2 regions of the Pseudonocardia sp. WMMC193 genome follow, and region 2 is predicted to be linked to the other one. Evidence: predicted binding sites of a transcription regulator. Region 2 holds the regulator's gene; the other holds the start of a gene.
The links. The regulator LexA, encoded in region 2, represses DNA repair genes until DNA is damaged. The targets are predictions, from matches to a motif close to CGAACACGTGTTCG.
Positions count from the first base shown of each region.

Region 1 (7,918 bases), 850 kb from region 2:
GTGGCGATCCAGGTCGAGGCGCTGGACCGGCACCGGCTGCTGTCCGACGTCACGAAGGTGCTGGCGGACGAGAAGGTCAACATCCTCTCGGCCTCGGTGACCACGAGCCGCGACCGGGTCGCGGTGAGCCGGTTCTCCTTCGAGATGGGCGACCCCAAGCACCTCGGCCACGTGCTGCACGCCGTCCGCAACGTCGAGGGCGTGTACGACGTCTACCGGGTCACCAGCGCCGGCTGACCCCGTGAGCGGCGATAGTCGCTATAGCGGCTCCGCTGACCCACCCCGCCGCCTCCGGCGGCTGCCGACCCCCGGCCGCCGCTCACGGCTCAGGCGACGGTGGCGGTCTCGATGGTGACCGGGGTGGCGGGGGCGCCGTCCCCGGAGCCGCTGGTCGTGCCGCCCGCGGCGACCGTGTCGAGGGTCTGCAGGCCGGGGGCGTCGATCGTGCCGAACACGGTGTAGTTCGGGTCCAGCTGGGCGTTGCCGTAGATCATGAAGAACTGGCTGCCGTTGGTGTTCGGGCCCGCGTTCGCCATGGCGAGCAGCCCGCGGCCGTAGGTGATCTGCGGGAACGTCTCGTCCGCGAACGAGTAGCCGGGGCCGCCGCTGCCGCTGCCCGACGGGTCGCCGCACTGCAGCACCTGCAGGCCGGGGGCGGTGGTGAGCCGGTGGCAGGTGGTGCCGTCGAAGTAGCCCTGCTGCGCCAGGCTGACGAAGCTGTTGACCGTGCAGGGGGCCAGCGCCCGGTCCAGCGTGAGCCCGATCGGGCCCGCGGACGTGGTGAGGGCGGCGGCCACCGTGCCCTGTGCGCTCACCCCGGTGGTCTGCGCGGGCGGGGTCGCCGGCTTGGCCGCCTGCCCGCCCGCCGGGTACGCGCAGTCGACCGCGGCCGGCAGCGGGGAGGGCCGGGCCGGGACCGGGGCGTTCTCGGTGGGGACGTTCTGGGCGGCGTCCGTCGGTGCCGCGGCGGGCTGCGGGGCGGCGGAGGTGTCGGACTTCCACGGGGCGGTGACCAGCAGCACCACGGCGACGACGACCACGACGACCGCCCCGGCCGAGGAGAGCACCGCGACCCGCTTCTGTCGGCGCGCCCGCTCCTCCCGGTGCTTCTGCTGGTTCGCCAGCTTCCGCTTGGCCGCCTCCCGGCGCATCTGGTTCGTGGCCACCCGAGAATCCTCCGTCACTAGATCGCCCCGGCAGGGTAGCGAGGTCGCCTGTGTGACCCGCGTCTAGGCTGGTCGCCGTGCTCGTGGCCGGTTTCCCCGCAGGGGCGTTCCAGACGAACTGCTACCTCGTCGCGACCGGTGTCGGGGAGGCGTGCGTGATCGTCGACCCGGGCCAGGACGCCGAGGAGCCGCTCTCCGCCGCGCTGGCGGAGCACCGGCTCACCCCGGTCGCCGTGCTGCTGACCCACGGCCACTTCGACCACACCTTCAGCGTGCAGCCGGTGTGCGACGGCGCGGACATCCCCGCCTGGATCCACCCGGAGGACCGCGAGCTGCTCGCGGACCCGATGAAGGGCATCAGCAAGAAGTCCGCGGCCTTCTTCGGCGGCCGGCTGGAGCTGCGCGAGCCGCGCTCGGTCGAGCTGCTGGTAGACGGCGCCGACCTCGAGCTGGCCGGGATGCGGCTGCGGGTCGACCACACGCCGGGCCATACCCGGGGCTCGGTCGTGTTCACCACCGAGACCGAGGACGGGGTCGAGGTGATCCTCGCCGGGGACACCCTCTTCGCGGGCTCCATCGGGCGGACCGACCTCCCCGGCGGCTCGCACGAACAGCTCCTCACGAGCATCCAGGACCGGCTGATGACCAGGCCGGACAGCGGCGTCGTGCTCCCCGGGCACGGCCCCACGACGACGATCGGCCGGGAACGGGCCGCAAACCCGTTCCTCCAGACGAGGCAGGGACTGTGAGCACGTTCTCGGCGCCCAAGGGCATCCCGGAGTACTACCCGTCGGACGGCGGGTCGAGCTCGGCCGGGTTCGTGCACGTGCGGGACACGCTGTCCGCCGCGGCGGAGCGGGCGGGCTACGGGTACATCGAGCTGCCGGTCTTCGAGGACACGGGGCTGTACGCGCGCGGCGTGGGGGAGTCCACGGACGTCGTCAGCAAGGAGATGTACACCTTCGCCGACCGCGGGGAACGGTCGGTGACGCTGCGGCCCGAGGGGACCGCGGGCGTCGTGCGGGCGGTGATCGAGCACCACCTCGACAAGCAGGGGCTGCCGGTCAAGCTGCGCTACGCCGGCCCGTTCTTCCGCTACGAGCGGCCGCAGGCCGGGCGGTACCGGCAGCTGCAGCAGGTGGGCATCGAGGCGATCGGCGCGGACGACCCGGCGCTGGACGCCGAGGCCATCGCGATCGCCGACGAGGGCTTCCGGGCGCTGGGGCTGCGGGGCTACCGGCTGGAGCTGACCTCGCTGGGCGACGCGGCGAGCCGCCCGGCCTACCGCGCCCTCCTGCAGGACTTCCTCGCAGGCCTGGACCTCGACGAGGCCACCCGGGCGCGCGCCGCGCTCAACCCGCTGCGGGTGCTGGACGACAAGCGCCCCGAGGTCCGCAAGCTGATGCTGGACGCGCCGCTGCTGCTCGACCACCTCTCGCCCGAGGCGCAGGCCCACCACGAGGCCGTGCTCGGCCACCTGGACGACCTGGGCGTCGCCTACACGATCAACCCGCGGATGGTGCGCGGGCTGGACTACTACACCAAGACGACGTTCGAGTTCGTGCACGACGGGCTCGGCGCCCAGTCCGGCATCGGCGGCGGCGGGCGCTACGACGGGCTGATGGCCACCCTGGGCGGACCGCAGCTGTCCGGCGTCGGGTTCGGGATCGGGGTCGACCGCACCCTGCTGGCCTGTGCCGCCGAAGGGCTGCAGCCGTGGTCCACGGCCCGGGTCGAGGTGTTCTGCGTGCCGCTGGGCGACGAGGCCCGACGCAGGCTGGTCACCGTCGCCGGCGCGTTGCGGGCCGCCGGGGTCCGGGTGGACGTCGCCTACGGCGGCCGCGGCCTCAAGGGTGCGATGAAGTCCGCGGACCGCTCGGGCGCCCGCTACGCGCTCGTGCTGGGGGAGCGCGACCTGGAGTCCGGGACCGTGGGGGTGAAGGACCTCGCCTCCGGGGACCAGCGGTCGGTGCCGCTCGAGTCCGTGGTGACGGAGCTCGCCTCGCTGCTCGCGTGAGAGGGGTCTCGTCCCCGGTGAGCAGGCGCCGGTGAGCAGGCGCCGGTGAGCAGGGACCGGTGAGCAGGCGCCGATGAGTAGGGACCGATGAGCAGGGACCGATGAGCACGGCGGACCGGAAGCGCTGGGACGCCCGGCACGGGGCCGTGGGGCTCGGCACCCCGATGCCGCCCGACGGGCTGCGGGGCCGGGAGTCGCTGCTGCCCGGGGCGGGGCGGGCCCTGGACGTCGCCTGCGGGCGGGGCGCGGTCGCCGTGTGGGCGGCGCAGCGGGGTCTCGCGGTCGACGCGGTGGACGTGTCGCCCGCGGCCGTGCGGTCGGGGCGGGCGCTCGCGGAGGCGGTGGGGGTGCGCGCGGTCGAGGTCGGTGAGACGGCCGCGCCGGGCGAGGTGCGGTTCGCGGTGGCGGACCTGGACGCCTGGCGGCCGCCCGAGGGCGTCTACGCGCTCGTCGTGTGTCAGCGGTTCCGCGATCCGGCGCTCTACCCGGCCCTGGCCGCGGCCCTCGCACCCGGCGGCCTGCTGGTGGTCACGGTGTTGTCCGAGGTCGACGACGAGCCCGGGCGGTTCCGCGCGCGACCCGGCGAGCTCCGCACGGCGTTCGGGCACCTCGACGTGCTCGCGGACGAGGAGCGGAACGGGGAGGCGACGCTGGTCGCCCGGCGCCCGTGAGGCTCCCGGCGGCGGTCACGGGCGGGTCATGATCCACCGGTGGGGAGGAGGGGGGTCGATTTCCGACCGTCCCGCTCCCGGTTTGTGGATCACCCCTCAGGCCCGCTCCCGGCTCGCGACGACCGCCGCGAAGGCCGTCGTGATCGGCACCGACGCGACCAGACCGATGCTGCCGACCAGGGTGCGGACGACCTCGGTGGCGACGTCCTGCGAGGTCAGCACCGCTCCCGGGCCCTGCCCCGCCACCGTGAACAGCAACAGCAGGGGCAGCGAGGCACCGGCGTAGGCGAGCACCAGGGTGTTGACGGCCGACGAGACGTGGTCGCGCCCGATCCGCATGCCGGCGGCGAACAGCTCTCGCGGGCCGAGCGAGGGGTTGGCGGCCCGCAGCTCCCAGACCGCGCTGGTCTGGGTGACGGTGACGTCGTCGAGCACGCCGAGCGCGCCGATGATCACTCCGGCGAGGACGAGGCCGCGGGCGTCGACGGGCGCGCCGAGCGTGGCGATCAGGCCCGCGGTCGTGTCGTCGAGCCCCGTGAGCCGGGCGAAGGCCGAGAACACCGAGCTCAGCACCGCGATGAGGCCGAGCGAGAGCAGGGTGCCGAGGACGGTCGTCGACGTGCGCGCGGAGAAGCCGTGGGTCAGGTACAGGACCAGGAACATGATCACCGACGCACCGATCACGGCGACCGTGACCGGGCTGGACCCGGCCAGGATCGCGGGCAGCACGAACACGACGAGCACCACGAGGCTCAGCCCGAGCGCGACCAGCGCCGCCAGCCCGCGCCACCGCCCCAGCGCGAGCACCGCCAGCGCGAACGCCGCGCCCAGCCAGATCAGCGCGCTCCCGCGCTGGAAGTCGACCACCTGGTACGAGCCCGGGTCCGCCGCGTCACCGCCCGAGTAGGCGACCTGCACCGCGTCGCCGACGGCGAAGCGGGGGGTCGACGGCTCGATCGGCACGAGCTGCACCAGGTCGCGGCCGGGCAGCGGCCCGCCCTCCATGTGCAGCGTCAGCCCGGCGCAGCCGCCGTCTCCGGAGCCGGGCGAGCAGTCGGCCGCCTGCGCCGCCGTGACCTCGGCGTGGAACACCTCCTGGGGCCGCTGCGTGCTGTGCGGCAGGTCGCCCGTCGGCCAGAGCACGACCAGTCCGACCAGCGTCGCGAGCGCACAGGGGACCAGCAGGGCGGCCAGCAGGACCCGCACCCGACGCCCGGCAGGCGCCGCGGGCCCGTGGCCGTGACCGTGGCCATGACCGTGGCCGGTTCCGGGCGCCGGCTCGGGCTCCGGCTCCGCGACGGGTGCGGGCGGGACGACCGGGATCGGCTCCGTCCGCTCCGCAGCCGAGCCTCCCGCAGCCGAGTCTCGCGCGGCCGAGTCTCGCGCGGCCGAGCTTCCTGCGGCCGAGCCTCGCCGAGCCGGGTCGCCCGACGCCCCGCGCGCGGGTACCCCGTGCTCGGGCCGGAGCGCACGACGGTCGTGACGGGCCATCCCCGCATCCTCGCGACCCCCGCCGCGGTGACGACGCGCGGGTCCGGGCTTGCGCACCATCTCGAACATGTGTTCGACTGGCGCTCGTGCGATGGAGCGGGCAGGAACCCCAGCAGGCGCTCCCGGGACTGGTCCGGACGGTCCGGGCCCCGGAGTTCGCCGGCGTCGTCTTCCACGAGGTGGAGGCGAGGTCGGCGCTCAACCGGGTGCCCGGTTCGTCGCCGATGCCGTTCTCGTGGACGGTGAACCCGTACCGGGGCTGCTCGCACGCCTGCGTCTACTGCTTCGCCCGCACCACCCACACCTACCTCGACCTCGACGCGGGCCGGGACTTCGACTCCCAGATCGTGGTGAAGGTGAACGTCGGCGGGGTGCTGCGCCGCGAGCTCGCCCGGCCGCGGTGGGCGCGTGAGCCGGTCGCGATGGGCACCAACACCGACCCCTACCAGCGTGCCGAGGGCCGCTACCGGCTGATGCCCGGGATCGTCGAGGCGTTGGCCCGCTCCGGCACGCCGCTGTCCGTCCTGACCAAGGGCACCGTGCTCGCCCGTGACCTGCCGCTGCTCGCCGCCGCCGCGCGGGACGTGCCGGTCGGGCTCGGGGTGTCGCTCGCGCTGCTCGACCGGGACCTGCAGGGCAGGCTGGAGCCGGGCACGCCGAGCCCGCGCGCCCGGCTCGACCTCGTGCGCCGGATCGCCGACGCGGGCCTGGACTGCGGCGTGATGATCGCGCCGGTGCTGCCGTACCTGACCGACTCCCGCGAGGCGCTCGACGCGGTGCTGGCGCAGGTGAAGGAGGCGGGCGCGTCCGGGGTGAGCGTCCTGCCGCTGCACCTGCGGCCGGGCACCCGCGAGTGGTTCCTGGCCTGGCTGGCCCGGGAGTACCCGCCCCTGGCCCCGCGCTACGAACGGCTCTACCGCCGCGGCGCCTACGCCGACCCGCAGTACCGCAAGGCCCTCGCCGCCCGGGTCCGCCCGCTGCTGCGCGCGCACGGCCTGGACCGCGGGGAGGGCGTGCGCCGCAGCGCCCAGGACGACGGGGTCTCCGCCGGCCGGGTGTCGGCCCAGGCGGGTTTCCCGGCGTCGGACGTGGCGCGGCAGGCCCCGCCCGCGGAGCACCTGGCGGCCCCGGTGGTGGAGCAGTTGACCCTGCTCTGAAATGCGGTCGCACCGGCGGATAGCCTTGCCGACCGTGATGCGAACCCACCCCGTCGGCACGCTGCGTGCCGAGCACGCCGGCCAGACCGTGACCCTCGCCGGATGGGTGGCCCGTCGCCGCGACCACGGCGGCGTGATCTTCGTCGACCTGCGGGACGCGTCCGGCTCCGCCCAGATCGTGTTCCGCGAGGGCGAGATGGCTGAGCGGGCGCACCGGCTGCGCTCCGAGTTCTGCCTGCAGGTGACCGGCGAGGTCGTGCCGCGCCCGGCGGGCAACGAGAACCCCGACCTGCCCACCGGGGCGATCGAGGTGACCGTCACCGAGTTCACCGTGCTCTCGGAGTCCGCGCCGCTGCCCTTCCAGATCGACGAGCAGACGGTCGGCGAGGAGGTCCGGCTCAAGTACCGCTACCTGGACCTGCGCCGCGCCGAGCCCGCCGCCGCGATCCGGCTGCGCAGCAAGGTCAACCAGGCCGCGCGCAGCGTGCTGGAGAAGCACGACTTCGTCGAGATCGAGACGCCGACGCTCACCCGCTCCACCCCCGAGGGCGCCCGGGACTTCCTGGTCCCCGCCCGCCTCAAGCCCGGCTCCTGGTACGCGCTGCCGCAGTCCCCGCAGCTGTTCAAGCAGCTGCTGATGGTCGGCGGGATGGAGCGCTACTACCAGATCGCGCGCTGCTACCGGGACGAGGACTTCCGCGCCGACCGGCAGCCGGAGTTCACCCAGCTCGACATCGAGATGAGCTTCGTCTCCCAGGACGACGTGATCGCCCTGGCCGAGGAGGTCCTCGCGAGCCTGTGGCGGCTCGTCGGACACGAGATCACCGGGCCCATCCGGCGCATCTCCTACGCCGAGGCCATGTCCCGCTACGGCAGCGACAAGCCGGACCTGCGCTTCGACCTCGAGCTGACCGAGCTCACCGAGTACTTCGCCGAGACCGGGTTCCGGGTGTTCCAGAACCCGTACGTCGGCGCCGTCGTCATGCCGGGCGGGGCGGCCCAGCCCCGCAAGCAGCTGGACGCCTGGCAGGAGTGGGCCAAGCAGCGCGGCGCCCGCGGCCTGGCCTACGTGCTGGTCGACGAGGACGGCACCGCGTCCGAAAAGGGCCCGGTGGTCAAGAACCTTTCCGAGGAGGAGCGCGCCGGGCTGCCCGCGGCGGTCGGGGCCAACCCGGGCGACTGCATCTTCTTCGCCGCCGGCCGGCCGAACGAGGCCCGCGCCCTGCTGGGTGCGGCCCGCCAGGAGATCGCCCGGCGCACCGGCCAGATCGACGAGAGCGCCTGGTCCTTCGTCTGGGTCGTCGACTTCCCGATGTTCGAGAGCACGGCCGACACCACGGACGTCGCGGTGGGCAAGGGCGCCTGGACGGCCCTGCACCACGCCTTCACCTCGCCGACGCCCGAGTGGATCGACAA
Region 1 covers NZ_JAKKDO010000003.1:1,914,747-1,922,664, reverse strand. Annotated here, with positions in the region: gene L3X23_RS10625 (bifunctional (p)ppGpp synthetase/guanosine-3',5'-bis(diphosphate) 3'-pyrophosphohydrolase) at 1-237, shown strand, start outside; gene L3X23_RS10620 (peptidylprolyl isomerase) at 327-1,166, opposite strand; gene L3X23_RS10615 (MBL fold metallo-hydrolase) at 1,244-1,915, shown strand; gene hisS (histidine--tRNA ligase) at 1,912-3,183, shown strand; gene L3X23_RS10605 (bifunctional 2-polyprenyl-6-hydroxyphenol methylase/3-demethylubiquinol 3-O-methyltransferase UbiG) at 3,285-3,854, shown strand; gene L3X23_RS10600 (YibE/F family protein) at 3,951-5,060, opposite strand; gene L3X23_RS10595 (Rv2578c family radical SAM protein) at 5,432-6,502, shown strand; gene aspS (aspartate--tRNA ligase) at 6,537-7,918, shown strand, end outside.
Region 1: the regulator LexA is predicted to act here: its motif matches at 5,408-5,421, upstream of L3X23_RS10595 (Rv2578c family radical SAM protein).

Region 2 (7,918 bases):
AGGTGCGGTAGCCGTCGTTCGCCGCGGCGTGCTTGCGCATGACGCGCTGGTGCGACTCGGCGTTGCGGGCGTAGCCCTCGTACGGGCCGACGACGCCGGCGAGCTCGGCGGAGCGCTTGTACGCCGCACCGGTCATCAGCGAGGTGATCGACGCGGCGAGCGCGCGGCCGCCCTCGGAGTCGTAGGCGTGACCGGTCGCCATGAGCAGCGCGCCCAGGTTGGCGTAGCCGATGCCCAGCTGGCGGAACTTGCGCGTGGTGTCCGCGATCGGCTCCGTGGGGAAGTCCGCGAAACAGATCGAGATGTCCATGGCGGTGATGATCAGCTCGACGGCCCTGGCGAAGCGCGGCGCGTCGAACCGGCCGCCCTCGTCGAGGAACTTGAGCAGGTTCAGCGACGCCAGGTTGCAGCTGGAGTTGTCCAGGTGCATGTACTCGGAGCAGGGGTTCGACGCGGTGATCCGGCCGGACTCCGGGGTGGTGTGCCAGTCGTTGATCGTGTCGTCGTACTGGATGCCGGGGTCGGCGCACTCCCACGCGGCCTGTGCGATGCCGCGGAACAGGGTGCGGGCGTCCGTGCGCTCGATGATCTCGCCGGTCGTGCGGGAGCGGAGGCCGAAGTCGGTCCCGCCCTCGACGGCGTGCATGAACTCGTCGGTGACCCGGACGGAGTTGTTGGCGTTCTGGTACTGCACCGACGTGATGTCGGAGCCGCCCAGGTCCATGTCGAAGCCCGCATCCCGCAGGACGCGGATCTTCGCCTCCTCCTTGGCCTTGGTCTCGACGAACTCGACGATGTCGGGGTGGTCGACGTCCAGCACGACCATCTTCGCCGCGCGGCGGGTGGCGCCGCCGGACTTGATCGTGCCCGCGGAGGCGTCCGCACCGCGCATGAAGGAGACCGGGCCCGAGGCGGTGCCGCCGGAGGACAGCAGCTCCTTCGACGACCGGATGCGGGAGAGGTTCAGACCGGCGCCGGAGCCGCCCTTGAAGATCAGACCCTCCTCGCGGTACCAGTTCAGGATCGAGTCCATCTCGTCGTCCACCGAGAGGATGAAGCAGGCGCTGACCTGCTGCGGGGACGCGGTGCCGACGTTGAACCAGACCGGGGAGTTGAAGCTGAACACCTGGTGCAGCAGCATCCAGGTCAGCTCCTGGGCGAAGATCTCCGCGTCCTCGTCGGTGGCGAAGTAGCCGTGCTCGACGCCCGCCCGGTGGTAGGTGCCGACGACCCGGTCGATCAGGGCGCGCAGGCTCGACTCGCGCTGCGGCGAGCCGACGGCGCCGCGGAAGTACTTGCTGGTCACGATGTTCGTGGCGTTCAGCGACCAGAAGTCGGGGAACTCGACCCCGCGCTGCTCGAAGTTGATCGTCCCGTCCCGCCAGTTCGTCATCACGACGTCCCGGCGTTCCCAGGTCACCTCGTCGTACGGGTGCACCCCGGGCGTGGTGTGCAGCCGCTCGACGGTGAGGCCCCGGCGGCTCTTGGACTGCGCGGTCTGCGCGGCCTGCGCGGTCTGTGCAGACGACGCGGACTTGCGGCCCCGTCCGTTGCCCCCCGCAGAGCCCTTCGACGCTGCGGTGGCAGCGCTCTCGGTGGGCTCCGCCCCGACGGTCTCCGTCATGCTCTCCCTCATTCGCGTCCGTACGTCACCGCGTCCCGCCGGCTGGGGCGGCGGGGCGGATTGCGTGACGGGGTCGGCTCGCCCGTGCTCGCTCGGCGAACGGGTCGGCCCCTGGTCCTCACCCGGCGGGTCGTGGGTCCCGCTGGGCGCGACCCGACGACGCGGCTGCTTCCCCGGCAGCCGTGCGCAGGTCGGCGATCTCCTTCTCGAAGTCCTCGATGGACGAGAACGACCGGTACACGCTCGCGAAGCGCAGGTACGCCACCTCGTCGAGCTCCTTGAGCGGTCCGAGGATCGCGAGCCCCACCTCGTGACTGGGGATCTCCGCGGTACCGCCCGCCCGGACGGCCTCCTCGACGCGGTGCGCCAGCTGTTGCAACGCATCCTCGTCGACCGGCCTGCCCTGGCACGCCCGGCGCACCCCCGAGACCACCTTGTCCCGGCTGAACGGCTCCGTGACGCCGCTGCGCTTCAGCACCGCGAGGACGGCCTCCTCGACGGTCGTGAAGCGCTTCCCGCAGGCCGCGCAGGAACGGCGGCGACGGGTCGCCGCGCCCTCCTCGACCTCGCGAGAGTCGATCACCTTGCAGTCCGAGTGGCGGCAGAACGGGCATCGCATTGCGGATCCCTCCCTCTCTCCACCGTACTCGGCTTGTCGGCCCGGATCGACTCACAAACCCAAGCTGTAGGCGAACGACACGGATGTAACCACAAGATGTGGGGGTACCGCCAATGCCGTGGCGCACCGCTCGCCGGACTTCCCCCGATCGGGAACGAACCTGTCACGCCCGGGCCCGCGACCACGCCCCGGGTGCGGCCGTGCCCGGCCGGCGACAGCCCGTGACGCCCCGCAGGTCATGACCATCGAGCCGGGGCGCCGACACCGCCCGCCGGAGACCGGGCGGGCGCCGGGACCGCTCGTCGCGTCGACGACCGGCGGGTCGCATGCGGGGAACGAGACCGTGTCACGCGGACGGCGTGTCGCCGCCCGCGGTGTGTCGCGAACCGGCGGCCGGTCCAGCACGCACCGTGCGCACCCCACGCCGCGCGACACCCACACGGACGCACAGCGACCTCACTCGCACCAGCTCGCGCGCACGGTCGGACGACCGGAGACCCGCCGTGCCCGGTCGAGCCCCCGAACCGGGGGCCCGCTCGCCGCCACCGCCGGGCGCGGCCACACCGCGACGAACGCGGTGGTCGCGCGACGCACCCCTCCCGGCGCACCGCACGGGCCGCGCGAACCGGGCGCGCGCGGCGACCCCCGCGGCGCGGCTCATCGCGCGCCCGCCAGGTCCGCCAGGAGACCGAGGACGACCACGACGGTCGCCGAGCCCAGAGCCACCGCCACCGCCGCGAGCACGCGGTCGGTCAGCCCGGCCCGCACCTCCCCCGCGAGCCGACGCGCCCCGCCGGGACGGCCGCGCCCCAACCGCGGCCTGCGGGTGGGGACGCACGGGCCCCCGATCGTCGAGGACTGTCGCCGCGCGGGACGGCAGGCGGGCAGGACCGCGGGCCCGTCCGCCCGGCGCAGGGCCCTGGCCCCCGAGGCGTACGCGCCGAGGACCCGCAGCGCCGCAGCGGCCGGCACCACAGGCGCTGTGGGGGCCGCGGCCGGGACCGCCGCCGCGTGCGCCCTCCGGTACGAGGCCGGGGCGCCGGAGGCGTGCGGTGCGCCCGCGCCCCCGCCCCACCCCTGGCTCCGCTCGCGCTCCGACCGGGCGCGCGACGGCCCCCGGCGCTCGCCCGCGCAGGCCGGGCGCCCCTCCTCGCCGCGACCGGTCCGCTCGACCGCCCGCACCGCGTTCCCGAGTTCCATCACGGCCTCCCGACCCGCGCCGACCGGCCCGAACCGGATGTCCGGGGCGGCGATCGAACGCCTGTGCGATGTCTAGCAACGGGCACCGACAAAAACCGGTGCCGCACACCCGCGGGTTCACCCCGATGGACGACGGAGGACCGGTCAGGCGGGGACGCGCACCACGGTGCCCGCGGGCAGCACACCCACCGCGGCCGACCCGAGACCGTTGTCCGCCACGATCCGCTCGACCACCGCGGCGGCGTCCGCCTCCGGGACCTCCCGGCGCGCGAGGTCCCACACCGTCTCCCCCGGCTCGACCACCACGGCCGCCACGCCGCTCGGCACCTCCGCCCGGGTGTGCGCGGCGCCCGAGGCCTGCCCCACCAGGCCCAACCCCACCACGACGAGCATCGACGCCAGGCCGAGCACCGCCGCGGCCACCGCCCGGCGCAGCGCGTAGCGCCGCGCCGTCACCGGCCCGGACCTGCCCGGCACGTCCTGGACGGCGCGCCGCCGGAGGTCGGGAGCACCGGTGGACGACGGCCGCGCCGGCGCGGCGACGCCCTGAGACCACGTGCCCCGGCCACCGCGCCGCCACCGCTCCGTCTCCAGCAGCCGGACGCCGCCCGGACCGCCCGCCGCGGCGCCGACCGCGACACCGCGGCGCAGCACGGCGACCCGCTCCCCCGCCGCGGCCGGACGCACGGGACGGGGGCCGACCGGGCGCGGGCCGGTCCCGGACCGCCGCACTCCGCCGCCCGCGACCAGACCTGGGCCGACCCCCGAGCCGACCCTCGTGCCCTCGAGCTCCACGACCCCGCCAGCCGACCGGTCCATCGCCGCTCTCCCGCCTGCCCGCACCCGCGAGCCCACTCCGCCGCGCGCCACTCGCACGCATGTTCGATTCGAACGTCCGTGCGAGTTCTTACCATCGACCGCCGGGCGCGTCACCCCTCCCGCGCCGCCACGATCGGCGTGTCGTTCGAACATGTGTTTGGCGAACGACCGGATCCGGGCTACCGTCCGAACCCGACGGACCCCCGGCGACCCCTGACGGGTCGGCCGGGCCGACCTCGCCGCTCTCGCCGAGCGGGGTCGATCGGGTGGCACGAGCGAGCGGGACACGAGGAGGCGGCAGGGAGATGGCACGGGACGAGTCCGGCGCCGGCGGCGAGACCGGACAGGTGCGCGCCTTTCCGGACCCACCGGCGGACCCCACCACGCTGACCCCGCGGCAGCGGAAGGTACTGGCGGTGATCCGGGACTGGGTCGACCGCTTCGGCTACCCGCCCAGCGTGCGCGAGATCGGGGACGCGGTGGGCCTCACCTCCACGTCGTCGGTGCACCACCAGCTGCGGACCCTGGAGCGCAAGGGATACCTGCGCCGCGACCCCAACCGCACCCGTGCGGTGGACGTGCGCAGCCCCGAGGAGGAGGCGGGCACCTCCTCGGACCAGCCGGACGTGCTGACCGAGCGCCCCGCGCCCGCGTTCGTGCCGGTCCTGGGCAGCATCGCGGCCGGTGGGCCGATCCTGGCCGAGCAGGCGGTGGAGAGCGTCTTCCCGCTGCCGCGGGAGATCGTCGGCGAGGGCGAGCTGTTCCTTCTGCACGTCAAGGGCGACTCCATGATCGAGGCCGCGATCATGGACGGCGACTGGGTCGTCGTGCGGCAGCAGCCGGTGGCCGAGCAGGGTGAGATCGTCGCCGCGATGATCGACGGCGAGGCGACGGTCAAGACGTTCAAGCGCACGGCGGGCCAGATCTGGCTGCTGCCCGCCAACCCCGCCTACGAGCCGATCGACGGCAACGAGGCCACCATCCTCGGTCGCGTCGTCACGGTGCTGCGCAGGCTCTGACCCGAGCGGCTCAGTCGGGGGCGGGCACCACGATCACGGGGTAGCGGGCGCTGCGGACCAGCACACCCGCCACCCCGCCGAGCAGGATCCGGCGCATGGTCGGGTAGCCGCGCGAGCCCACGACCAGCAGGTCCGTCCGCTCGGACAGGTCGGCAAGGGTGGCCCCGACCGACTGGCCGGGACGGCTGACGACCACGTCGGTCAGCGCGTCGATCTCCGTGGGCGCCTGGGCGATCCCCTTGTGGGCGATCTCGGTCGCGGCGGGCACGTCCGCCTCGGTCGCCGCGACGACGGCGAACCGCAGCGCCGCGCCCGTCCGGCCGGCGAGGTGGACGGCCAGGACCGTGGCGCGGTCGGCCTCCGGGGTGCCGTCGTACGCCACGGTGATCACGGTGATGCCCTGGGCCGCGGTGTGCCGGTAGCCGCGGGGGGCGATCGCGACCGGGCAGCGGGCAGCGGGCAGGAGCCGGTGCACGGTGCTGCCGGGGGCGAGCCGTCCGAGCAGGCCGCCGCCCGTCGACCCGACGACCAGGACGGCGGCCCCGGATTCCTCCGCGTACTCGGCGAGCACCGTCGCCGCAGGTCCGGGGCCGAGTGGGGCGAACTCCGGCAGGGCGTCCCCGCCGATCAGCTCGCGGGCCCGGCCGAACCGGGCGAGCGCGACCTCCTCGGCCTTGTCCCGCCACCGGGGGTCGCGGGCGACCGCGGAGTACCCCAGCCCGTCCGTCGGGTACACCGTCGCGACGACGGCGGTCAGCCCGGTCAGCCGGGCCAGCTGGACCCCGAGGACCAGGGCGTCGTGGCCGCCCGGGGTGTCCTCGTAGGCGGTCACGATCGGCACCGGGCCAGCGTAGGTCGGGTGGACCCTCCGAACGGCGCCGGTGCGCAGGCTGTAACCAGCACGTCACAGGGCGGCGCATCCGACTCGCGTGTCCCGAGTGGGGGACTCGCGGATCCTCCCGCGAGTCCCCCGTTCCGGACACGCGAGTCTCCCGGGGGCGCGGCCGGTGGTCAGCGGCGGCGGGTGTGCAGGGCCAGCGCGCCCGCGGCGAGGCCGAGCACCACCACCGCGACTCCTCCGCCGATCACGGCGGGCCGCCACTCGGGCGCCGGTTCGGGCGGCGCGGCGGCCGGGGGCGGCGGGGTCGGGACGGGCGGCGCCGCGGCCAGTGCGGCGTCCACCGCGCCGGGCACGGCCCGCAGCCTGCCGTCCCGCCCGCGTGCCTCGGACCCCGACAGCAGGGTCCCGTCGGGCAGGAACGCGATCGCCTCGCCCTGCGGCTCGTCCGGCAGCGGGACCTGCAGCGGCGTGGTCTGCAGGGCCGCCACCAGGTCACCGGAGGGCGGCACCCGGTAGAGCCACGCGTCCGTGTAGGTGCGCACCGCGACCACGCGCCCGTCGGGCGACACCGCCCCACCGGTCACCGTGAACGCGCCGAGCGCCCCGATCGGGCCTCCGCGCGTCTCCGACCGCGCGAACCCGACGCTGCCGACGCGGCGCAGCGGCGTCGGGCCCGGCTCGGCGAGCGGGCCGTCCGGCCGGTAGACCCCCGCGATCCCCGTGACCTCCTTGGTCACGACGACCGGGACGCCGTCGGCGCCGAGCAGGACCGCCTCGGCGTCGTGCGCGCCGTCCGGGTAGACGAGCCGGTGCAGGCGGGGCGGATCGCGCGGGGGGACGACGAGCAGCGCGACGGTCTCCCGCGCGCGGTTGTTGTCGCCGGTGTCGGCGACCCAGAACGTGCCGTCCGGCGCCACGGCCAGGTCCTCGGCGTCGAACGGGTCGAGTTCGGCGGTCCGGGTGTCGACGACCGCGCAGTCGGCCGGGTCCAGCCGGTACACCGTGACCCGACGCCCGCCGTCGGCCATGGCCCAGATCTCGCCGTCGTGCACGGCGAGACCGGACAGCTCGGTCAGCCGGGAGTCGGTGACGGTGCACAGATCCTCGGGCGCGGCGGGGGTCGCGGCGGCCGCGGGCACCCCGACCAGGCTCACCCCGAGCGCCGCCAGCGCGACGAGAGCCGCCCGCACACGACGATCCACCCGTCGGGAGCGGGGCGGTCGGAATCCGACCGCCCCGCTCCCCGGTCGTGGATCATGGACGGGGTCGTCCGGTGCCATGGACGTGCGTGCTCAGCCCACCGCGCTGGAGGCGGGCTCCGGGACGGTGCCGCCGACCACGAAGGGCACGGCCGCCACGGCGAGCTCCGGGCCCACCCGGACGTGCAGCCTCGTCCCCTCGGCGACGTGCTCCGACGAGAGCACCTCACCCTCGGAGTGCATCCGGGCGACCAGCCCGCCCTCGGTGTAGGGCACGAGCAGCTCCAGGTCCACCTCGGGCCGGGGCAGCCGCTCGGCGAGCGTCGTCCGCAGCCGTGCGATGCCGGCCCCGGTGTGCGCCGAGACGAACACGGCGTCCGGCAGCAGGTGGCGCAACCGCGCCAGGGCGAGGTCGCCCGCGGCGTCCGTCTTGTTCACGACCAGCAGCTCGGGCGGCATCACGCCGCCCTGCTCCTCGCCGATCTCGACGAGCACCTTGCGCACCGCGGCGATCTGGTCCTCCGGCAGCGGGTCGGAGGCGTCCACGACGTGGACCAGCAGGTCCGCCTGCCCGGCCTCCTCGAGGGTGGACCGGAA
Region 2 covers NZ_JAKKDO010000003.1:2,767,087-2,775,004, forward strand. Annotated here, with positions in the region: gene L3X23_RS14495 (vitamin B12-dependent ribonucleotide reductase) at 1-1,624, opposite strand, end outside; gene nrdR (transcriptional regulator NrdR) at 1,743-2,243, opposite strand; gene L3X23_RS14505 (hypothetical protein) at 2,901-3,443, opposite strand; gene L3X23_RS14510 (hypothetical protein) at 3,588-4,262, opposite strand; gene lexA (transcriptional repressor LexA) at 4,568-5,281, shown strand; gene L3X23_RS14520 (universal stress protein) at 5,292-6,122, opposite strand; gene L3X23_RS14525 (hypothetical protein) at 6,293-7,312, opposite strand; gene hflX (GTPase HflX) at 7,415-7,918, opposite strand, start outside.